Regions from separate parts of the Comamonas sp. DB36 genome, predicted to be linked through region 3. Evidence: predicted binding sites of a transcription regulator. Region 3 holds the regulator's gene; each other region holds the start of a gene.
The links. The regulator sigma-54, encoded in region 3, starts transcription at its own class of promoters, with help from an activator protein. The targets are predictions, from matches to a motif close to TGGCANGNAANCTGCTTT.
Positions count from the first base shown of each region.

Region 1 (6,254 bases), 500 kb from region 3:
AAGAGTCAGTGGCGGCGAAATGGAAACCGGGCCGGTCGGCAACCGGCGGCATCCAGTTTTGCACATTACGCAAGCCCCGGCGCGCAGGACGCGACCTCGTTGTGCACTCTAGCGCAAGCGGCTGGGCCGTGGAAGCAAAAAGGCCTGCGTGCTCGAGCGCTCCGCGCGCTTTCCCTATCGACAGGGGGCTGTCTATACGGACAATGGGTCTGAGCCTCTCCAACCCAGCGCCTAGCAACCCGGACCCATGAGCGACACCACTTTCGACTACATCATCATCGGGGGCGGCACGGCCGGCGCCCTGCTGTGCAACCGCCTGAGCGCCGACCGCAGCAAGCGCGTGCTGCTGATCGAGGCCGGGCGCAAGGACGACTACCACTGGATCCACATCCCCGTGGGTTATCTCTACTGCATAGGCAATCCGCGCACCGACTGGCTCTACCAGACCGAAGCCGAGCCCGGGCTCAACGGCCGCAGCCTGCGCTATCCGCGCGGCAAGACGCTGGGCGGCTGCAGCAGCATCAACGGCATGATCTACATGCGCGGCCAGGCGCGCGACTATGACCAGTGGGCCCAACTCACGGGCGACGACGCCTGGCGCTGGGAAAACAGCCTGCCGCATTTCATGCGCCACGAAGACCATTGGCGGCTGGACGCGGACGCAAAAACCGATGCTCCTGCCGACGCGCGCTTCAAGGGCCTGCACGGCAACAAGACCAACGGCAGCACGGGCGAGTGGCGCGTGGAGAAGCAGCGCCTGCGCTGGGACATCCTCGACGCGTTTTCGCAGGCCGCGCAGCAAAGCGGCATTCCGGCCAGCGACGACTTCAACGGTGGCGACAACGAAGGCGTGGGCTATTTCGAAGTCAACCAGAAGGCCGGCTGGCGCTGGAACACGGCCAAGGCCTTTCTGCGCCCCGCCTGCTACGGCCGCGCGAATTTCGAGATGTGGACCATGGCCCAGGCGACGCGGCTGATCGTCGAGACCCAGGCCGACGGCAGCCAGCGCTGCACCGGCGTCGAAGTCGCGACCGGCGACGGCCTCGAGACCGTGCACGCGACCTGCGAAGTGCTGGTCTGCGCGGGCGCGATCAATTCGCCGCAGCTGCTGCAGCTGTCGGGCATAGGCCCGGCGGCGCTGCTGCAAAAGCATGGCATTCCCGTGGTCAAGGACCTGCCCGGCGTGGGCGCCAACCTGCAGGACCATCTGCAGATCCGCACGGTATTCAAGGTGCAGGGCGCGCCCACGCTCAATGTGCTCGCCTCCAGCCTGCTGGGCAAGGCAAAGATAGGCATGGAGTACGCGTTCAAGCGCAGCGGGCCTATGAGCATGGCACCGTCGCAGCTCGGCGCGTTCACGCGCAGCCGCCCCGAACTGCCCCACCCCAACCTCGAATACCACGTGCAGCCGCTGTCGCTGGACGCGTTTGGCGAGCCCCTGCATGCGTTCCCGGCGTTCACCGCCAGCGTCTGCAACCTGAACCCCACGAGCCGCGGCACGGTGCAGATCCGCAGCGCCGACTACCGCCAGGCGCCGGCGATCGCGCCCAACTACCTCAGCACCGACGAAGACCGCCAGGTCGCGGCCGACAGCCTGCGACTCACGCGGCGCATCGTCGCCCAGCCCGCGCTGGCGCGCTTCGCGCCCGAGGAGTACAAGCCCGGCGTGCAGTTCCAGACCGACGAGGAGCTCGCGCGCCTGGCGGGCGATATCGCCACGACCATCTTCCACCCCGTGGGAACGACCAAGATGGGGCGTGACGACGATCCCATGGCCGTGCTCGACAGCCAGCTGCGCGTGCGCGGCATTGCCGCGCTGCGCGTGGTCGACGCGGGCGCGATGCCCACCATCACCAGCGGCAACACCAACTCGCCCACGCTGATGATGGCCGAGAAGGTCGCCGAATGGATACGCAAGGGTCAGCCGGCCGTCAGCGCCGTGCAGGAACCCGCGCCCGAGGCACGCATTCCCGTGGTGGCCTGAACTAGCGTATGCCGCCCACATAGCGCTCGACGCCGCCCGCGGGCGGCGTGCGGCTCAGCGCGGGAGCGGCTGCAAAGCCCGCGGGCAACGCGGCCGGCGCGAGCTGCATCGCGCGCTCGAGCTTGTCCGCCCATTCGCCGAGTTCGGGCAGCGCGTCCTGCTGGGCGCGCAGGCGGCAAAAGCGTACCACTTCGCGCGCGTAATCGGCATTGCAGGCCATCCATTCGGTGTCGGTCACGCGCCCGGTCTTGCGCCGCAGCAGCACGTGCACATGGGCGGCCACGGCCAGTCTTTCACTGTCAAGCATCGCAAACTCCTGCTTCTGGATTCAACGCCCGCGCGTCGCCGCACGGGTACCTGCTCTCAGCCCAGGCGCTCGCGGTGCAGCGACAGATCGAGCCCGGTCTGCTCGCTGGCATCGGACACGCGCAGTCCCACGATACGGTCGGTCAGCCACAGCAGCACGCCGGTGGCGACAAAGCTGAACACCGCGACCACGAGCACCGTCAGCATCTGCGTGCCGATCTGCCCCTGCACGCCGGCGATGGTACGGCTGGCAAAAACGCCCGTGAGCAGCGAGCCGACAATGCCGCCCACGCCATGCACGCCGAACACGTCGAGCGCATCGTCGGCGCCCAGCGCGCGCTTGAGCCCGGTCGCGCCCCAGTAGCAGACCGCGCCCGCGATCAGGCCGATCAGCAGCGCCGGGCCCAGGCCCACATAGCCGGCCGCGGGCGTGATCGCCACCAGCCCCGCGACCAGTCCCGAACACAGGCCCAGCAGCGAAGCGCGCCGGCGCAGCAGCCATTCGGCAATCAGCCAGCCGAGCGCGCCGCCCGCGGCCGCCAGATGCGTCACGGCCAGCGCCAGCGCTGCGCGGCTGTCGGCGGCCAGCGCCGAGCCGGCGTTGAAGCCGAACCAGCCAATGAGCAGCAGGCTCGCGCCCAGCATGGTCCAGCCCAGGTTGTAGGGCTCGAAGGCTTCGCGGCCATAGCCCTGGCGCGGGCCCAGATACCAGGCGCAGGCCAGGCCCGCCGCGCCCGCATTGACATGCACCACCGTGCCGCCGGCGAAATCCAGCGCGCCCAGGCGCGCGAGCCAGCCACCGGGCTCCCAGACCCAGTGCGCGACCGGCACGTAGACGGCCAAGGTCCACAAGGCGATGAACACCAGCAGCGCCGTGAACCGCATGCGCTCGACCAGCGCGCCCACCAGCAGCGCCGCCGTGATCACCGCGAACGACAGCTGGAACATCGCGAAGGCCGCTTCGGGCACGTTGGGCGCCATATGGCTCACGCTGACCCGCTGGCCTGCCCAGTCGGGGTCCAGGCCGGCGAAACCCAGGCGCGACAAGCCGCCAAGAATGCCGTCGCCGGGTGTGAACGCCAGCGAATAGCCAGCCGCGAACCACAGCACGCTGACCACGCAGGCCACGAGCAGCACGCTGGCCAGCGTGTTGAGCACGTTCTTGCGCCGCACCATGCCCGCATAGAACAGCGCCACGCCGGGCAGCGTCATCAGCAGCACCAAGGCTGTGCAGACCATGAGCCAGCCGGTGTCGGCGCCGTTGAGCGCGCCCATCGGAACCATGGCCGGGGCCGTCAGCGGAGCGCTGGCCGCGGCGCTCTCGCCTGCGGCGCTGGCGGGCAGCACCCAGCTGGCGAACGCCGCGCCCCCCGTGAGCCCGCCAGCGGCCCGCGCTGCGCGGCCGCGCCTGGATAAGCCTTGCCTGCCTGTCATGTCCATGCCATGCCTCCGGGAAAGAGTGGTTGCTGACAGGCAGGCAAGCACAGGACGTGCCAAAACCGCTGCAAATACGCGCTTTTATTTGCAAACAGTCACACTAGATACATATTGAGCCTCCCCTGGATACCTGTTCACTCCGGGAAACTCCCAATGCACCAAGCGAGTGCAAGCAGTACAGTCCAACCACTCAAGTGCACCTCGGTGCGACGAAGAGGGGCCGAGGAGACACTACTCGACATAGAAATAGACCAATATTCAAAAAGCATACAGCGAGATGCCTTTACAGAGCGCCGGCCCAGTCCGGCGCTTTTTTATTGGGCGTCCCCCGGGCCGGCATGCACCCTGACGGTGCGACAATCTCGGCCCTATGGAATGGCTCTTTGTTTCGCTGGCTTCTATGCTGGCCGGGTTTGTCGATGCCATCGTTGGCGGGGGTGGTTTGATCCTCGTGCCGGCGATTTTCGCGGCGTTTCCCCATGCGCCCCCGGCCACGCTGCTGGGCACGGGCAAAAGTGCATCGGTTTGGGGCACGACCATGTCGGCCTGGCAATATGGCCGGCGCGTGCGCATTCCCTGGGGCCCGCTGACCCCGGCCATCCTGGTGAGCTTCGCGGGCTCGTTTGCCGGTGCCTGGGCGGTGACCGTCATCTCATCGGACTTCCTGCGCAAGCTGCTGCCGGTGGTGCTGGTGCTGGTGCTGATCTACACGCTGCTCAAGAAGGACATGGGCCGCAACCACGCGCCGCGCTTCACGGGCCGCGCCGAAACGCTGATGGCCTGCACCATAGGCCTGGTGATTGGCTTCTACGACGGCTTCTTCGGCCCGGGCACGGGCAGCTTCTTCGTGTTCCTGTTCGTGCGCCTGCTGGGCTACGACTTCCTCAACGCCTCGGTCTCGGCCAAGCTGCTCAACATCGCGACCAATGTCGCGGCCATCGTGCTGTTCAGCCTCAAGGGCCATGTCTGGTGGCATTTCGCGCTTCCTCTGGCGCTGGCGAACGTCATGGGCAGCATGCTCGGCACCTACATGGCCTTGCGCCATGGCACGGGCTTCGTGCGCAGCATCTTCATTCTCGTGGTCAGCGTGCTGATCCTCAAGACCGGCTACGACGCCTTTCTGCGCTGAGCGCACTCCAAGTCAGCAAGCACTTGCAAGCCATGTAGGCCGCATAAGGCAAGGCGATGCGAACTTTTCCGGGTTGCGCCGGGCCGGTGGCAGGCGCGATCATGGCGGCAGGGGTCAAGCCCTGTCCTCCAGGAGATGCGCATGAGAATTCTGCCCGCCGTCACGCTTTTGGCCGCGCTGTGCGTGGCCGCCACCGCCGCGCAGGCGCGGCCGCTGGAATCGGTGCGCAAGGAGGGCACGCTGCGCATCGCGACCGAGGGCCACTACGCGCCGTTCAATTTCTTCCAGGGCAAGCAGCTCACCGGTTTCGAGGTCGAAATCGCCGAACTCGTGGCGCACAAGATGGGGCTACAGCCGCAATGGAAGGCGTTGGGCTTCGATGCGCTGCTCACGGGACTGCAGCAGGACCGCTGGGACGTGGTCATTGCCTCGCATGCGATCACGCCGGAGCGCGCCAAGGCCGTGACCTTTGCCGCGCCGCACTATTGCTCGGGCGGCACCATCGTCTCGCTGACGCCCAAGCTGCGCAGCGCCAGCGATCTCAAGGGCAAGCTCATCGCGGTGCAGACCGGCACAACCTATGCGGCCGAAGTCCAGCGCCTGCCGGGCGTGCAGGCGGTGAAGAACTTCCCCACCGATGCCGATGCGCGCAGCGCGCTGGTTTCCAAGCGCGTCGATGCCATGGTCACCGACCGCTTCGTCGCCAAGGAGCTGCTGCGCAAGTCTCCCGCAGCGGGCTTTCATCTGGGCGAGATGGTCACCGTCGAGCGCATTGCGGCGGCCATGGCGCTGGGCAACACCGGCCTGGCTGACGCCTGGTCGCAGGCGCTGCAGGCCGTGATGGCCGACGGCAGCTATGCCAAGGTCGCGCAGAAGTACTTCCAGGAAGACATACGCTGCCCCGCACCGCGCTGAGCCGGCCACACACAAGGCATCCCATGCCCATTGCCTTCTGGCCCGCACACTGGACGCGCCTGCAGCGCAGCAACGCGACGCTGGTCACGGCGCTGCTGCTGCTGGTGCTGGTCGTGGCCGCGCTGGGCTGGCTGTTTTCCTGGCTGCCCGAACCCATAGGCTCGAGCGCGCAGATATTTGCCGACGGCGCGCGCACCACGCTGTGGCTCACGCTGGTCAGCGGCGGCCTGGGGCTGCTGCTGGGCACGGCGACGGCGCTGGCGCGCACGTCACGCTGGACGCTGCTGCGCTGGGGTGCGCGCTTCTACCTCTGGGTGATACGCGGCACGCCGCTGCTGGTGCAGATCCTGTTCGTCTATTTTGCGCTGCCGCTGCTCATCCCCGGACTGCGCCTGCCCGAGTTCGCGGCGGCGGTGTTGGCGCTGGGGCTCAATGCGGGCGCCTACAACAGCGAAGCGATTCGCGCCGGCCTGCTGGCCGTGC
Region 1 is NZ_CP196631.1:252,043-258,296, reverse strand. Features, by position in the region: gene ACSVDO_RS01185 (GMC family oxidoreductase) at 248-1,984, shown strand; gene ACSVDO_RS01180 (hypothetical protein) at 1,986-2,291, opposite strand; gene ACSVDO_RS01175 (ammonium transporter) at 2,348-3,730, opposite strand; gene ACSVDO_RS01170 (sulfite exporter TauE/SafE family protein) at 4,098-4,856, shown strand; gene ACSVDO_RS01165 (ABC transporter substrate-binding protein) at 4,998-5,771, shown strand; gene ACSVDO_RS01160 (amino acid ABC transporter permease) at 5,795-6,254, shown strand, end outside.
Region 1: ACSVDO_RS01175 (ammonium transporter) is a predicted target of sigma-54. The motif match lies at 3,769-3,786, and genes of this name have one in related genera.

Region 2 (6,254 bases), 1.5 Mb from region 3:
GCGGGGCGGCAGCTGGCTCCATCAGAGCGAGTAGTACATGTCGTATTCGACAGGGTGCACGGCCTGGCGGAAACGCGTCACTTCGGTCATCTTCAGTTCGATATAGGCATCGAGCATGGAGTCCGAGAACACGCCACCCTTGGTCAGGAACGCGCGGTCGGCGTCCAGGGCTTCGAGGGCCTGGTCCAGGCTGTGGCACACGGTGGGCACCAGCTTGTCTTCTTCCGGGGGCAGATGGTACAGATCCTTGGTCGCGGCTTCGCCGGGATGGATCTTGTTTTCCACGCCGTCCAGACCCGCCATCAGCAGTGCCGAGAAGCACAGGTAAGGGTTGGCCAGTGGATCGGGGAAGCGCGCTTCGATGCGGCGGCCCTTGGGGTTGGACACGTAAGGAATACGGATCGAAGCCGAACGGTTCTTGGCCGAGTAGGCCAGCTTGACCGGAGCTTCGAAGCCGGGGACCAGACGCTTGTAGCTGTTGGTGCCGGGGTTCGTGATGGCGTTCAGTGCACGGGCGTGCTTGATGATGCCGCCGATGTAGTACAGCGCGTAGTCAGACAGACCGGCATAGCCGTCGCCGGCAAACAGGTTCTTGCCGTCTTTCCAGACCGACTGGTGCACGTGCATGCCCGAGCCGTTGTCGCCAGCGTAGGGCTTGGGCATGAAGGTGGCCGTCTTGCCATAGGTGTTGGCCACGTTCCAGACGACGTACTTGAGCTGCTGCGTCCAGTCGGCGCGTTCCACCAGCGTGGAGAAGCGCGTACCGATTTCGTTCTGGCCTGCGCCCGCCACTTCGTGGTGGAACACTTCGACCGGAATGCCCAGCGATTCGAGGATCAGCGACATCTCGGCGCGCATGTCTTGCGTGCTGTCGACGGGAGGCACGGGGAAGTAGCCGCCCTTGGTCGTGGGACGGTGGCCGCGGTTGCCGGAATCGAACTTGGTGCCGGTGTTCCAGGGGGCTTCGTACTCTTCGATCTCGAAGCTCACGTGGCCGGGTTCGTTGGTCCAGCGCACGCCGTCGAAAATGAAGAATTCTGGCTCGGGTCCGAAGTAGGCGGTATCGCCCAGGCCCGATGCCTTCAGGTAGGCTTCAGCGCGCTTGGCGATGGAACGCGGATCGCGGTCGTAGGCCTTGCCGTCGCTGGGTTCGATCACGTCACACTGCAGGAACAGCGTGGTTTCTTCGAAGAAGGGGTCGATGTTCGCGGTGGCGGGATCGGGCATCAATTGCATGTCCGAGGCTTCAATGCCCTTCCAGCCAGCCACCGAGGAGCCGTCGAATGCATGGCCCGAAGTGAACTTGTCTTCATCGAAGTGCGACACAGGCACGGTCACGTGCTGTTCCTTGCCGCGGGTATCGGTGAAACGCAGGTCAACAAACTTGACCTCGTTCTCCTTCACCATCTTCATCACATCTGCAACGGTCTTAGCCATCAGGGTCTCCTGCAAAAACGGCTTGTTCAAAAAATGTTGCAATACTTCAAGCAGTTTGCGTGCCAACTTTGCACGCACTCCGATTGCCGTATTCGCTGGTGCTCACCCGCTCGCCCAAAGGCAGGCACCGTACCATGGCAGCGCCGAGCTTCACCAAAACGGTGCAATTCTGCGATGCCGAAAAAAATCACCCATTTCGCACCACTTCGGTGCTGTACTTCGCACCAATAGAGTGCAATCCCTCAATCAGTGCAGGCCAGGCGGATTCGACCGCCGTGGCCAGGCCCTTGATGCCGAGCTCGACATGCGCGCCGTGCACCGCATGGTCCACGCTGGGCAGGCTGAACACCCGGATGTCGCCATGGGCGGCTTCGAGTTGCTGCATCAGCGGCGTGAGTGTAGCCTCCCCCACGCCAAAAACCAGCACCGAACGCTCCTGCCGCGCAGGGCCATGGAACAGCGGCGCATAGTGCTGGTCGAGCACGCTTTCAACCATGGGCCAGGCCATGACGGGAAAGCCGGGCACGAAATGCACGGCACCGCCCGCGCGGCCCGCGCAGGAAAAACCGGGAATCTTGTTGTAGGGGTTGGCGATGATGCTTGCGCCCTGCGGAAAATTGCCCATCTGCAGCCGGTGCAGGTTATCGGGCCGGCCGGGCTCGAACACTTCGCCCTTCTCGGCCGCGACATCGCGCATGCGCTCCTCGATCAGCGCCACGGCTTGCGGGTGCAGCGCCAGCGGCACGCCCAGCGCCTGGGCCGCGCATTGCCGCGTATGGTCGTCGGGCGTGGCACCTATGCCGCCAAACGAGAACACCACGCTCGCGCTGTCGAACGCGCGCTCCAGCGCGGCCGTGAGCCGCGGCCGGTCGTCCCCTATGTATTCAGCGTATGACAGCGACAGGCCACGCGCCGCCAGCAGTTCAATCACCTTGGACAGATGCTTGTCTGCCCTTTTACCCGAAAGAATCTCATCGCCAATGATGATGGCGCCAAACTGCAAATCCATGAACACTCACTTGTGGGGGGAGGAAAGAGGTGGCACCTGCGCCGAAGATTCGGGCTGGGGCGCCAAGGGCACGATCACGTCGGCGGCGTCGACCGGCTGCGGGTTGGCGCGCAGCAGCTCGAGCGCCGCCAGGCAGAAATGCGCGAACCACAGCGACGAGAACGCGAACACCAGCGCATAGATCCAGATTGCCAGCGGAATCAGCACCCAGAACGCGGCCAGGAACAGCATGCCCGAAGCCCAGACAATGGCCGGCGCAGCGCCCAGATAGCCGCAGACCACGCCCATGACCATGAGGCTGTAGCGATGGCGCAGGAACAGCACGCGCCGCTCGCGCTTGCTCGCGTGCTCGGCCAGCGCGTCGAAAGCCATGACGCGGTAGGTGAGCCAGCCCCAGATCAGCGGCGGGATGATCAGCACCAGCGGCGGCACGAACCACAGCGGAACGGAAACGACCAGGGCAATCAGCGCGATCAGCGTCGAGCCCAGCGACCAGGCGAGGCTCGCGAGCAGCGAACCGCCCAGCTTGCGCTCTAGCAGGGGAAACCGCCGCTCGGCGACCAGCCGCACCAGCGCGGGCGCCATGCACAGCGCGACCAACAGCAGCGACAGCACGACAATGATGGGCATCGCGACCAGCACCACCAGCACCGGCGCCACCGCGGCCGAGCCAAAGCCCACGCCGCGCGCCTGCAGCCAGCCCCAGGCGGTCTGCAGCCAGCCCGCGCCGTCGAGCAGTCCCTGCACCCATTGCACCGTCGGCCCCCAAAAGAAGTAACCGAGCACGGTCGACAACAGGGTCATGAACAGCAGCGGGACCAGGGACCAGAGGATTACCCGTTTGTGCAGACAGTAAGCTGCTGCACGCCAGAAGGAGTCGATAAGCAGTCGCATGCCTCTAGGATACCCATTGCGGGCCTCAAGCGCGACCCATCAAACGCAGAACCCCGCGCCACTGCTGACTCCAGAAGCCTTCCCCATAGTCACGCAGGCGTCCGCGGGCATCGGGTTCGACCTGATCCCGGATGCCGGTAGGGTCATAGCGCAGCTCGAAATTGGCCGTGCCGAACAGCATGTCCCACACCGGCAGCAGCACGGCGAAGTTGTTTCCACCCCGGCGCACACGCTGGCCGTCGGGCGTTTCATGGCCGATTCCAATGGTGTGGTGGCGGCGGTGAAAGCGCGGGCTGACCCACAGCCGTTCGCCCACGCGGCCGAACCACAGGCGCAGATTCGCGTGGTGCAGGCTTTCGCTGAGCTGGGTGATGGCGACAATGGCGACGAACTGGCCAGGTGCCAGACCGATGATCTGCGCCACCAGCACGATGATGCTGTCGCGCAACAGGTCGTCGAGCAGATGGTTGCGGTTGTCGCTCCACATCGTCATCTGGCGCTGCGAATGGTGCAGCGCATGCAGCTTCCACCACCAGCCGAAATGGTGCTGGCCGCGGTGTATCCAGTAGTCGAGCAGGTCGAACACCACGAGGTACAGCAGCAGGCTGACCCAGGCCTGGTCGGTCACGCCGGGCCAGAGATTGTCGAGGTGATAGGTGGGCATGCCCCACACGCGCAGCGTGCCGAACAGATGGTCCCACAACGGATCGATAGAGAAGAACAGCGCGATGCGAAACAGGCCCAACCGGTGCACCAGCGTATAAAGAATATCGACGCGTATCGCGCGCCGGTCGGTCACGGCCTCGACGGGCCACAGGCGCTGCAGCGGCGCGATCAGCAGCACCATCACCACCAGCTGGATCAGCCCGACCAGCAGCCAGCCCGTGGCCGTGTAGCCGTCCTCGAGCAGATTGCCCAGCCCCAGACCAAACAGCAGCGGCTGCACCACGCCCTCGAACAGCCACTGTTGCGCTGCGTTGAACCAATCCACCAAGACCTGCATAACCTCTCCACTCAACGCGTCTGCGTTATCCAATCACGGTAATCAGGATGTGTGTCCAGCGTGCGAAAGCAAAAGCCCTGCTCCTTCAGCCCGACGATCAGCGGCTCGAGCACCGCGGGCGCCCAGGCATCCTTGCGTGACCATATGCCCAGATGCGCCAACAAGATATCACCGCTGCGTATGCGCTGCAGTGCCTGGGCCAGCAAGGCCTTGTTGCTGAAGCGCTCGCTGGGCAGCTCGTCGCCCAGAAACCCCGCGGGCGACCAGCCCACATGCGCCCAGCCGCAGGACCTGGCCGCGGCCAGCAGCGCGGGCGAAGTCTTGCCGCCCGGCGCGCGAAACAACGGCAGCGGCTTCTTGCCCGTGATCTGCTGCAGCCGCTCGGCCGACTGCTTGATTTCGGCGCAGTAGCCCGCGGCGCTGAGCGTATACGTTTCGCCTTCGCGCGGTCCGGCCGAAGGCTTGACGCGAAAGGCCGGTGCCTGGGGGCTGCCCGCATCACCGCGCCAGTAGGCATGCGACCAGGTGTGGGAAGCGAAAGCATGGCCTTCGGCGGCGCGCGCGCGCCACCAGGGTGCCCAGTGCTCGCCCAGGCTGCCGTCGCCTTCCTTCGTCGCCTCGTTGGCGCCGAAGAAAGTCACGCGCACCTGCTGGCGCTGCAGCACTTCGGCAACCAGCGGCGCGACGCCCATGTGGCCGGTGTCGAACGTCAGATAGACCGGTTTGCAGGCGTCCTGGGCCCAGGCGCCGAACGACAGCAGGCTGGCGCCCAGCAGGCAGGCCCCGAGCAAGGCGTTACGGCGCAGCGGCATGGCTTCAGCGCGGCGCGTGCGCCAGCGTCCACACGCCGTGCGGCGACTTGCCCACGTTGACCTGGCGCACGACCTTCTTCTCGACGGTGTCGATCACCGACAGCTTGCGCGCCCAGCGCGAGCTCAGATAGATGTAGCGGCCGTCGGCCGACACTTCCATGCAGTCGGGGCCGCCAGGGGCGGGATAGGTGTCGACCAGCTGCTGGGTCTGCATGTCGATCTTGCCTATGGTGTTGGCCACGCGGTTGCTGACATAGAGATGGCGCTTGTCGCCCGCGGCGCGGAACGCGTGCGCGCCCTTGCCGGTCTTGATCAGCGCCATGTTGCGCGGCGGGCCGGCGGAGATGTCGAACACTTCCACGCTGTCGCTGCCCGTGAGGCCGATGTAGAGCCGCTTGCCGTCAGGGCTGCCGTAGATGTCGGCGGGCATGGCACCGGTGCGCACGCGCGCGGTGATGACCTGGGTCGCCATGTCGATCGCGACCAGCTCGTCGCTGTCCTGCATGGTCGAATACAGCGTGGCGCTGCGCGCGTCTATCCACAGGTGGCTGGGGGTCTTGCCCGTGCTCACGCGCTTGGCGAGCACCGGCTGCTGACCGTCCCAGCGGTAGAAGTCGATATGGTCGAGCCGGTTGGCGGCCGTCACCAGCCACTTCATGTCGGGACTGAAGCGCAGGTGGTAGGGATCGGAAATATCGCGCACCACGCGCTGCACCTGGGCCGTGCGCGGATCGAGGAAGGTCAGCGAATCGCCCAGCGCATTGGCGACGATCAGCGATTTCTCGTCGGGCGTCAGATAAAGATGGTGCGGCTCCTTGCCCGTGGGAATGCGCTGGGTCTCGACCCAGCGCTCGGGGTCGATCACGCTGACCGATGCATCGAGCGAATTGAGCACGAAGATCGGGGGCAGCTTGGCCGGGGGCGTATTCACCGCGGGCAGCGGCGCGGCAGCGGCCGGAACCGGCGTTGCGGGTGGCGCAGCGAAGGCCCCCGTGGCGGCCACACCGGCCCATCCGATCAAAACCAGGGCAGCGCGTCGCTGCTCGAAAGAATTGCGCTTCACAAACCACCACTTTCTAGAGTGCGTGCAGTGTATCTG
Region 2 is NZ_CP196631.1:1,254,570-1,260,823, reverse strand. Features, by position in the region: gene glnA (type I glutamate--ammonia ligase) at 22-1,437, opposite strand; gene ACSVDO_RS05990 (competence/damage-inducible protein A) at 1,625-2,446, opposite strand; gene ACSVDO_RS05985 (EI24 domain-containing protein) at 2,453-3,340, opposite strand; gene ACSVDO_RS05980 (sterol desaturase family protein) at 3,366-4,343, opposite strand; gene ACSVDO_RS05975 (polysaccharide deacetylase family protein) at 4,355-5,155, opposite strand; gene ACSVDO_RS05970 (YncE family protein) at 5,160-6,095, opposite strand.
Region 2: glnA (type I glutamate--ammonia ligase) is a predicted target of sigma-54. The motif match lies at 1,485-1,502, and genes of this name have one in related genera.

Region 3 (6,254 bases):
GCCGCCGACGTGGGCATTCCCCAGGGCTATCCCGACTACGTGCTGCACACCATGGTGCGCGTGGTGCGCGGTGGCGAGGAAGTCAAGATCAGCAAGCGCGCGGGCTCGTATGTGACGCTGCGCGATCTGATCGAATGGACCAGCAAGGACGCGGTGCGCTTCTTCCTGCTGAGCCGCAAGCCCGACACCGAATACACCTTCGATGTCGATCTGGCGGTGGCGCAGAACAACGACAACCCGGTCTACTACGTGCAGTACGCCCATGCGCGCATCTGCTCGGTGCTCAAGGCCTGGGGCGGCGATGCGGCGCAGCTCAAGAGCGTGGACCTGTCGGCGCTCGAAGGCCCGCAGGCGCAGGCGCTGATGCTGCAGCTGGCCAAGTACCCCGACATGCTGACGGCCGCCGCCCAGGGCAATGCCCCGCACGACGTGACGTTCTACCTGCGTGATCTGGCCGCTGCCTATCACAGCTACTACGACGCCGAACGCATTCTGGTCGACGACGAGGCCGTCAAGCTGGCGCGCCTGGCGTTGATCAGCGCGACCCGCCAGGTGTTGCACAATGGTCTGGCAGTGCTGGGCGTGTCCGCTCCAGAACGCATGTAAACCGATCACACCATGAAGAAACAGCAACGCGGCGGCACCATTCTCGGCATCATTCTTGGCATCATCGTCGGCCTGGGCGCAGCCCTGGGCGTGGCGGTATATGTCAGCAAGGTGCCCGTTCCTTTCCTCAGCAAATCGTCGAAGAACGCCGACCAGGATGCGGCCGAGGCCAAGAAGAACAAGGATTGGGATCCGAACTCTCCGCTGTACGGCAAGAACCCGGCGCGCATCACCGTGCCCGCGGCGCCCGATGCGGCGACCGGAGCGGTGACGGGCGGGGTGGCAGCGCCTGCCACGGCAGGAGTGACCGCGGCGCCTACCGATGTGCCGACCAGCCAGCCCGTGGCACCGGTCACCGCCACGACGTCTGCCGGCACCAAACCGGACGCCAAGGCGGACGCCAAGGCGGCGGCGTCCAGCGATCCGCTGGGCGATCTGGTCAAGGCCAAGTCGGCCGAGGCCAGCGCCGCAGAAAGCTTCAACTACTTCGTGCAGGCCGGCGCTTTCCGCAGCCCGTCCGATGCGGAAGCCCAGCGCGCCAAGCTTGCCATGCTGGGCTGGGAGTCGCGGGTCAGCGAGCGCGAACAGAACGGCCGCACCGTGTTTCGTGTGCGCGTAGGTCCGTTCGCCAAGCGCGATGACGCCGAGCAGCTCAAGGGCAAGCTCGAAGGCGCGGGCGTGGATTCCGCGCTGGTGCGGGTGCAGCGCTGAACTTTTTAGCGCGCCCGCCCTCTGACCTATCAGAACCGAACAAGGAGTGTTGTTTCATGAAACGCCGTGAGTTTTCTCTGGCTGCCGCTGCGGCAGCTTCCGCTTCCGCTTTTTCCTTTGTCGCCACGCCTGCTCTGGCCCAGGCCGCGTTCAAGGAAGGCAAGGATTACGCCAAGCTGTCCAAGCCCGTGGCGACCACCGCCGGCGCCGGCAAGGTCGAGGTGATCGAGTTCTTCTGGTACAGCTGCCCGCATTGCCATGCTTTCGAGCCGGCGTTCGCGGCCTGGAAGTCGGCGGCGCCCGCCGATGTGGTGGTGCAGCGCGTGCCCGTGGGCTTCAATGCCAGCTTCGTTCCCCAGCAAAAGCTGTACTACGCGCTGCTCGCCATGGGCAAGCTCGATGAAGTCCACACCAAGGTGTTCCAGGCAATCCACGTCGAGCGCAACCGCCTGGCCAAGGATGACGACATCTTTGCCTGGGTCGGCAAGCAGGGCGTGGATGTGAACAAGTTCAAGGAAGCCTACAACTCGTTCACCGTGTCCAACCAGGTGCGCAAGGCGACCCAGCTGCAGCAGGACTACAACGTCGAAGGCGTGCCTTCGATCGGCGTGGCCGGGCGCTTCTACACCGATGGCACGATGGCCGGCAACATGGCCAATGTGCTGCGCGTGACCGATCACCTGATCGCCGTGAGCCGCAAGGGCTGATAGCGCCCGGCACATGCCGCACCAGCCCGCCTTGCGCGGGCTTTTTTGTGTGCGCGCTTCGCTCGGGCCTGCGGCTGTCCGGCCTTTCATCCCCTGGTTCATGTCAGGGCGTGGCGAATTAATGGGTGACACGCCCTACAATGGTCGCAAGATTCGTGCCCTCCATGAAAAAACGCCTACTCCCCCTCCTATTGCTTTCAGCCCTTGTCTGCGGCACGGTGCAGGCCGAAAAGGCCGACCGCAACAAGCCCATGAACATCGAGGCCGATGCACTGCGCCACGATGAACTCAAGCAGACCAGTGTCTTCACCGGCAACGTGGTGATGACCAAGGGCACTATCGTGCTGCGCGGCGCGCAGCTCGACGTGCGCCAGGATGCCGAGGGCTATCAGTTCGGCACCGTGATCGCGGCACCGGGCAAGCGCGCGTTTTTCCGGCAAAAGCGCGACACCTTGCCGGGTCAGCCCGATGAGTATGTCGAAGGCGAGGCCGAAGTCATCGAGTACGACGGCAAGGTCGACAACGTCAAGCTGATACGCCGCGGCGAACTGCGCCGCTACCGCGGCACGGCGCTGAGCGACGAGATCACGGGCGCGGTCATCGTCTACAACAACCTCACCGATGTGTTCACCGTCGACGGCCAGGCCCGTGCGCCAGGCGGCGGCAGCACGGCTTCGGGAGGGCGGGTGCGCGCCGTGCTCGCGCCCAAGGAGCAGCCGCCGGCCCCGCCTGCCGCGCCGGCCGCCAACCTGCGTCCCAGCATGACCATCGAACCGAAGAAATGAGCCGCGCTCCGTGAACCCAACCCCGCCCGAATCCAGCCGCCTTGAAGTCAAGCACCTGGCCAAATCCTATGGCAGCCGCAAGGTCGTCAAGGACGTCTCGCTGGCGGTGCAAAAAGGCGAAGTCGTGGGCCTGCTGGGACCCAATGGCGCGGGCAAGACCACGTCGTTCTACATGATCGTGGGCCTGGTGCGCTGCGATGCCGGCGACATCTTCATCGACGGCCAGGCGGTGGGCAACATGCCCATCCACCAGCGCTCTCGCCTTGGGCTGTCGTATCTGCCGCAGGAGGCGTCGATCTTTCGCAAGCTCAGTGTCGAAGACAATGTGCGCGCGGTGCTCGAACTGCAGCGCGACGATGACGGCAAGCCGCTGACGCGCGACGAAATCGAGCGCCGCCTGCTGGCGCTGCTGCAGGAGCTGCGCGTTGACCATCTGCGCGAATCGCCTGCGCTGGCGCTGTCGGGCGGCGAACGCCGGCGCGTCGAGATCGCGCGTGCGCTGGCGACCCAGCCGCGCTTCATTCTGCTGGACGAGCCTTTTGCCGGTATCGATCCCATTGCCGTGATCGAGATCCAGCGCATCATCGGCTTTCTCAAGGCGCGCGGCATCGGTGTACTGATCACCGATCACAACGTGCGCGAAACGCTGGGCATCTGCGATCACGCCTTCATCATCAGCGACGGCCATGTGCTGGCGCAGGGCACGCCTGCGGAGATCGTGGAAAACGCCGATGTACGCCGGGTCTACCTCGGCGAGCACTTCCGGATGTGATGGCCATGTGCATGAGCTTGTGTCGGTCTGAGGGGGAATGCTGTTGAAGCCGGGTCTGTCTCTACGTGTATCGCAGCATCTCGCACTCACGCCCCAGCTGCAGCAATCGATCTGGCTGCTGCAGCTCTCGACGCTGGAGCTGAGCCAGGAAGTCGAGCACATGCTCGACGACAATCCGTTCCTGGAACGCACCACCGAGGAAGCCGAGCGCGAGGAGTTCGGCCTGGCGCAATCCGATGTGCCCGCGCAGCGCGACGACTATGCCGACGACGCCTACGCATCGACTGCGTCGACCAGCGAGAAATCCAGCAGCAGCGAAACCGACGGCAGCGAAGTCACGGCCGCGGCCGATGCCGCACCCGATTGGGAAGGCGACGGCAGCGCCGATCTGGCGCCCGACGACAGCGAATGGGGCGGCGAAGCGCGCGCGCGCAGCGGCGACGACGACACCGAAGCCCAGGATCTGGCACATGGACATGAGTCGCTGACCGATTTCCTGCACCGCCAGGCGCTGTCGCTGCGCCTGGGCGATGTCGATCGCGCGGCGCTGCGCTTCATGATCGAATCGCTCAACGAACATGGCTATCTCGAGGACCCGCTCGAGGAACTCGCCGCGGGCCTGGCCGGGCCCGACGCGCTCGAGGAGCAGGAAGAGCTGGTCCACCATTTCACCGTGGCGCTGCGCCTGCTGCAGTCGCTCGAACCCGTGGGCGTGGGCGCGCGCAACCTGGCCGAATGCCTCACGCTGCAGCTCAAGCACCTGGCGGCGCGCGATGACGAACACACCGACGCCGCGACCGTGCAGACCGCGCTGCGCATCTGCGAGCAGCCCATGGACCTGCTGGCCCGGCGCGATGTGCGCCGGCTGATGCAGGCCTGCGGCGCGAGCGACGAACGCATTCGCGCGGCCATGGCCCTGATCGCGCGGCTGGAGCCCCGGCCCGGCCGGCGCTTTGCCGACGTGGAGCGCAATCTGGTCGTGCCCGACGTGCTGGTGCGCAAGATGGCGCGCAGCAGCGGCGACGGCCAGCCGCAGTTCAGCGTGCAGCTCAACCCCGACGTGATGCCGCGGCTGCGCGTGCACGACATCTATGCCAACGCCTTGCGCGGCCACAAGGGCAGCGAAGGGCATGCGGGACTGCAGCAGCGGCTGCAGGAGGCGCGCTGGTTCATCAAGAACATTCAGCAGCGCTTCGACACCATCCTGCGCGTGTCGCAGGCCATCGTGCAGCGGCAGAAGAACTTCTTCACCCATGGCGAACTCGCGATGCGCCCGCTGGTGCTGCGCGACATCGCCGATGAACTGGGCCTGCACGAGTCGACGATCAGCCGCGTGACCACGGCCAAGTACATGTCGACGCCCATGGGCACCTATGAACTCAAGTATTTCTTCGGCTCGGGCCTGGGCACCGAGACCGGCGGCAATGCGTCGAGCACTGCGGTGCGCGCGCTGATCAAGCAGTTCGTCGCGGCCGAGAACCCGCTCAAGCCGCTGTCGGACAGCCAGCTGGCCGACATGCTCAAGGAGCAGGGCATCGAGTGCGCGCGCCGCACCGTGGCCAAATACCGCGACGTGCTGAAGATCGCGCCGGCCAATCTGCGCAAGTCGCTGTAGCGCCCAGGGTCTGGCAACATGACCTCGAATGTTCGCACTTCACGGCAAACGCGTATCCTTGCCCCCCTGCTATGAATCAACTGCAACTGTTTTTGCCCTGCGCCGCCGGCGTTGAGGACTATCTGGCCGATGAGGCCCACCGTATCACGGGGCTCACGGGACACGACCTGCTCGTCGGCCGCGGCGGCGTGATGCTGCGCGCCTCGTGGCGCGATGCGCTGCTGCTCAACCTGCACAGCCGGCTCGCGCAGCGCGTGCTGGTGCAGTTGTCGACCTCGCAGTACCGCAACGAGAACGACCTGTACCGCGCGGCCAGCGAAGTGGCCTGGGAAATCTGGTTCACTCCGCGCCAGAGCTTCAAGATCGAAGTCACGTCCCAGCACAGCCCGCTGACCAGCCTGAATTTCGCCGCGCTGCGCGTCAAGGACGCGATCGCCGACCGCTTCCGCGCCAAGACCGGCGTGCGCCCCGACGTCGAGACCCGTTATCCCGACGTGCGCGTGCACCTGCACTTGACCACGGACGAGGCAACCATCTACATGGACACTTCGGGCGAAGCGCTGTTCAAGCGCGGCTGGCGCGAAGACAAGGGCGATGCCCCGCTCAAGGAAACGCTGGCCGCGGCAATGATTGCCGCCACCGGCTGGGACCCGCATGGCGACAATCCGCAGCCGCTGTACGACCCCTGCTGCGGCAGCGGCACGGTGGTGATCGAGGCCGCGCAGATCGCCTGCAGGATTCCTCCGGGCATCCAGCGCCGCTTTGCGTTCGAGAAGCTCGTGCCGTTCCAGCCCCATGTCTGGGAAGCCATCGTGCGCCAGGCCGAAGACGCGATCTGCGAAAGCCCGGTGGGCATCTATGGCTCCGACGTCTCGCACCGCATGGTCGATTTCGCCGAACGCAATGCCGAGCGCGCGGGCGTGGCCCGGGCCGTGAATCTGCGCGGCGGTGATGCGCTGCAGCGCATGCCGCCCAGCGAGCAGCCCGGCGTGATGGTGCTGAACCCGCCTTACGGCGAGCGTATCGCCGCGGCCGGCACCGCGGGCCGCAATGCGGCC
Region 3 is NZ_CP196631.1:4,237,938-4,244,191, reverse strand. Features, by position in the region: gene argS (arginine--tRNA ligase) at 1-606, shown strand, start outside; gene ACSVDO_RS19870 (SPOR domain-containing protein) at 619-1,317, shown strand; gene ACSVDO_RS19865 (thiol:disulfide interchange protein DsbA/DsbL) at 1,374-2,024, shown strand; gene lptA (lipopolysaccharide transport periplasmic protein LptA) at 2,189-2,809, shown strand; gene lptB (LPS export ABC transporter ATP-binding protein) at 2,820-3,581, shown strand; gene ACSVDO_RS19850 (RNA polymerase factor sigma-54) at 3,625-5,196, shown strand; gene ACSVDO_RS19845 (THUMP domain-containing class I SAM-dependent RNA methyltransferase) at 5,268-6,254, shown strand, end outside.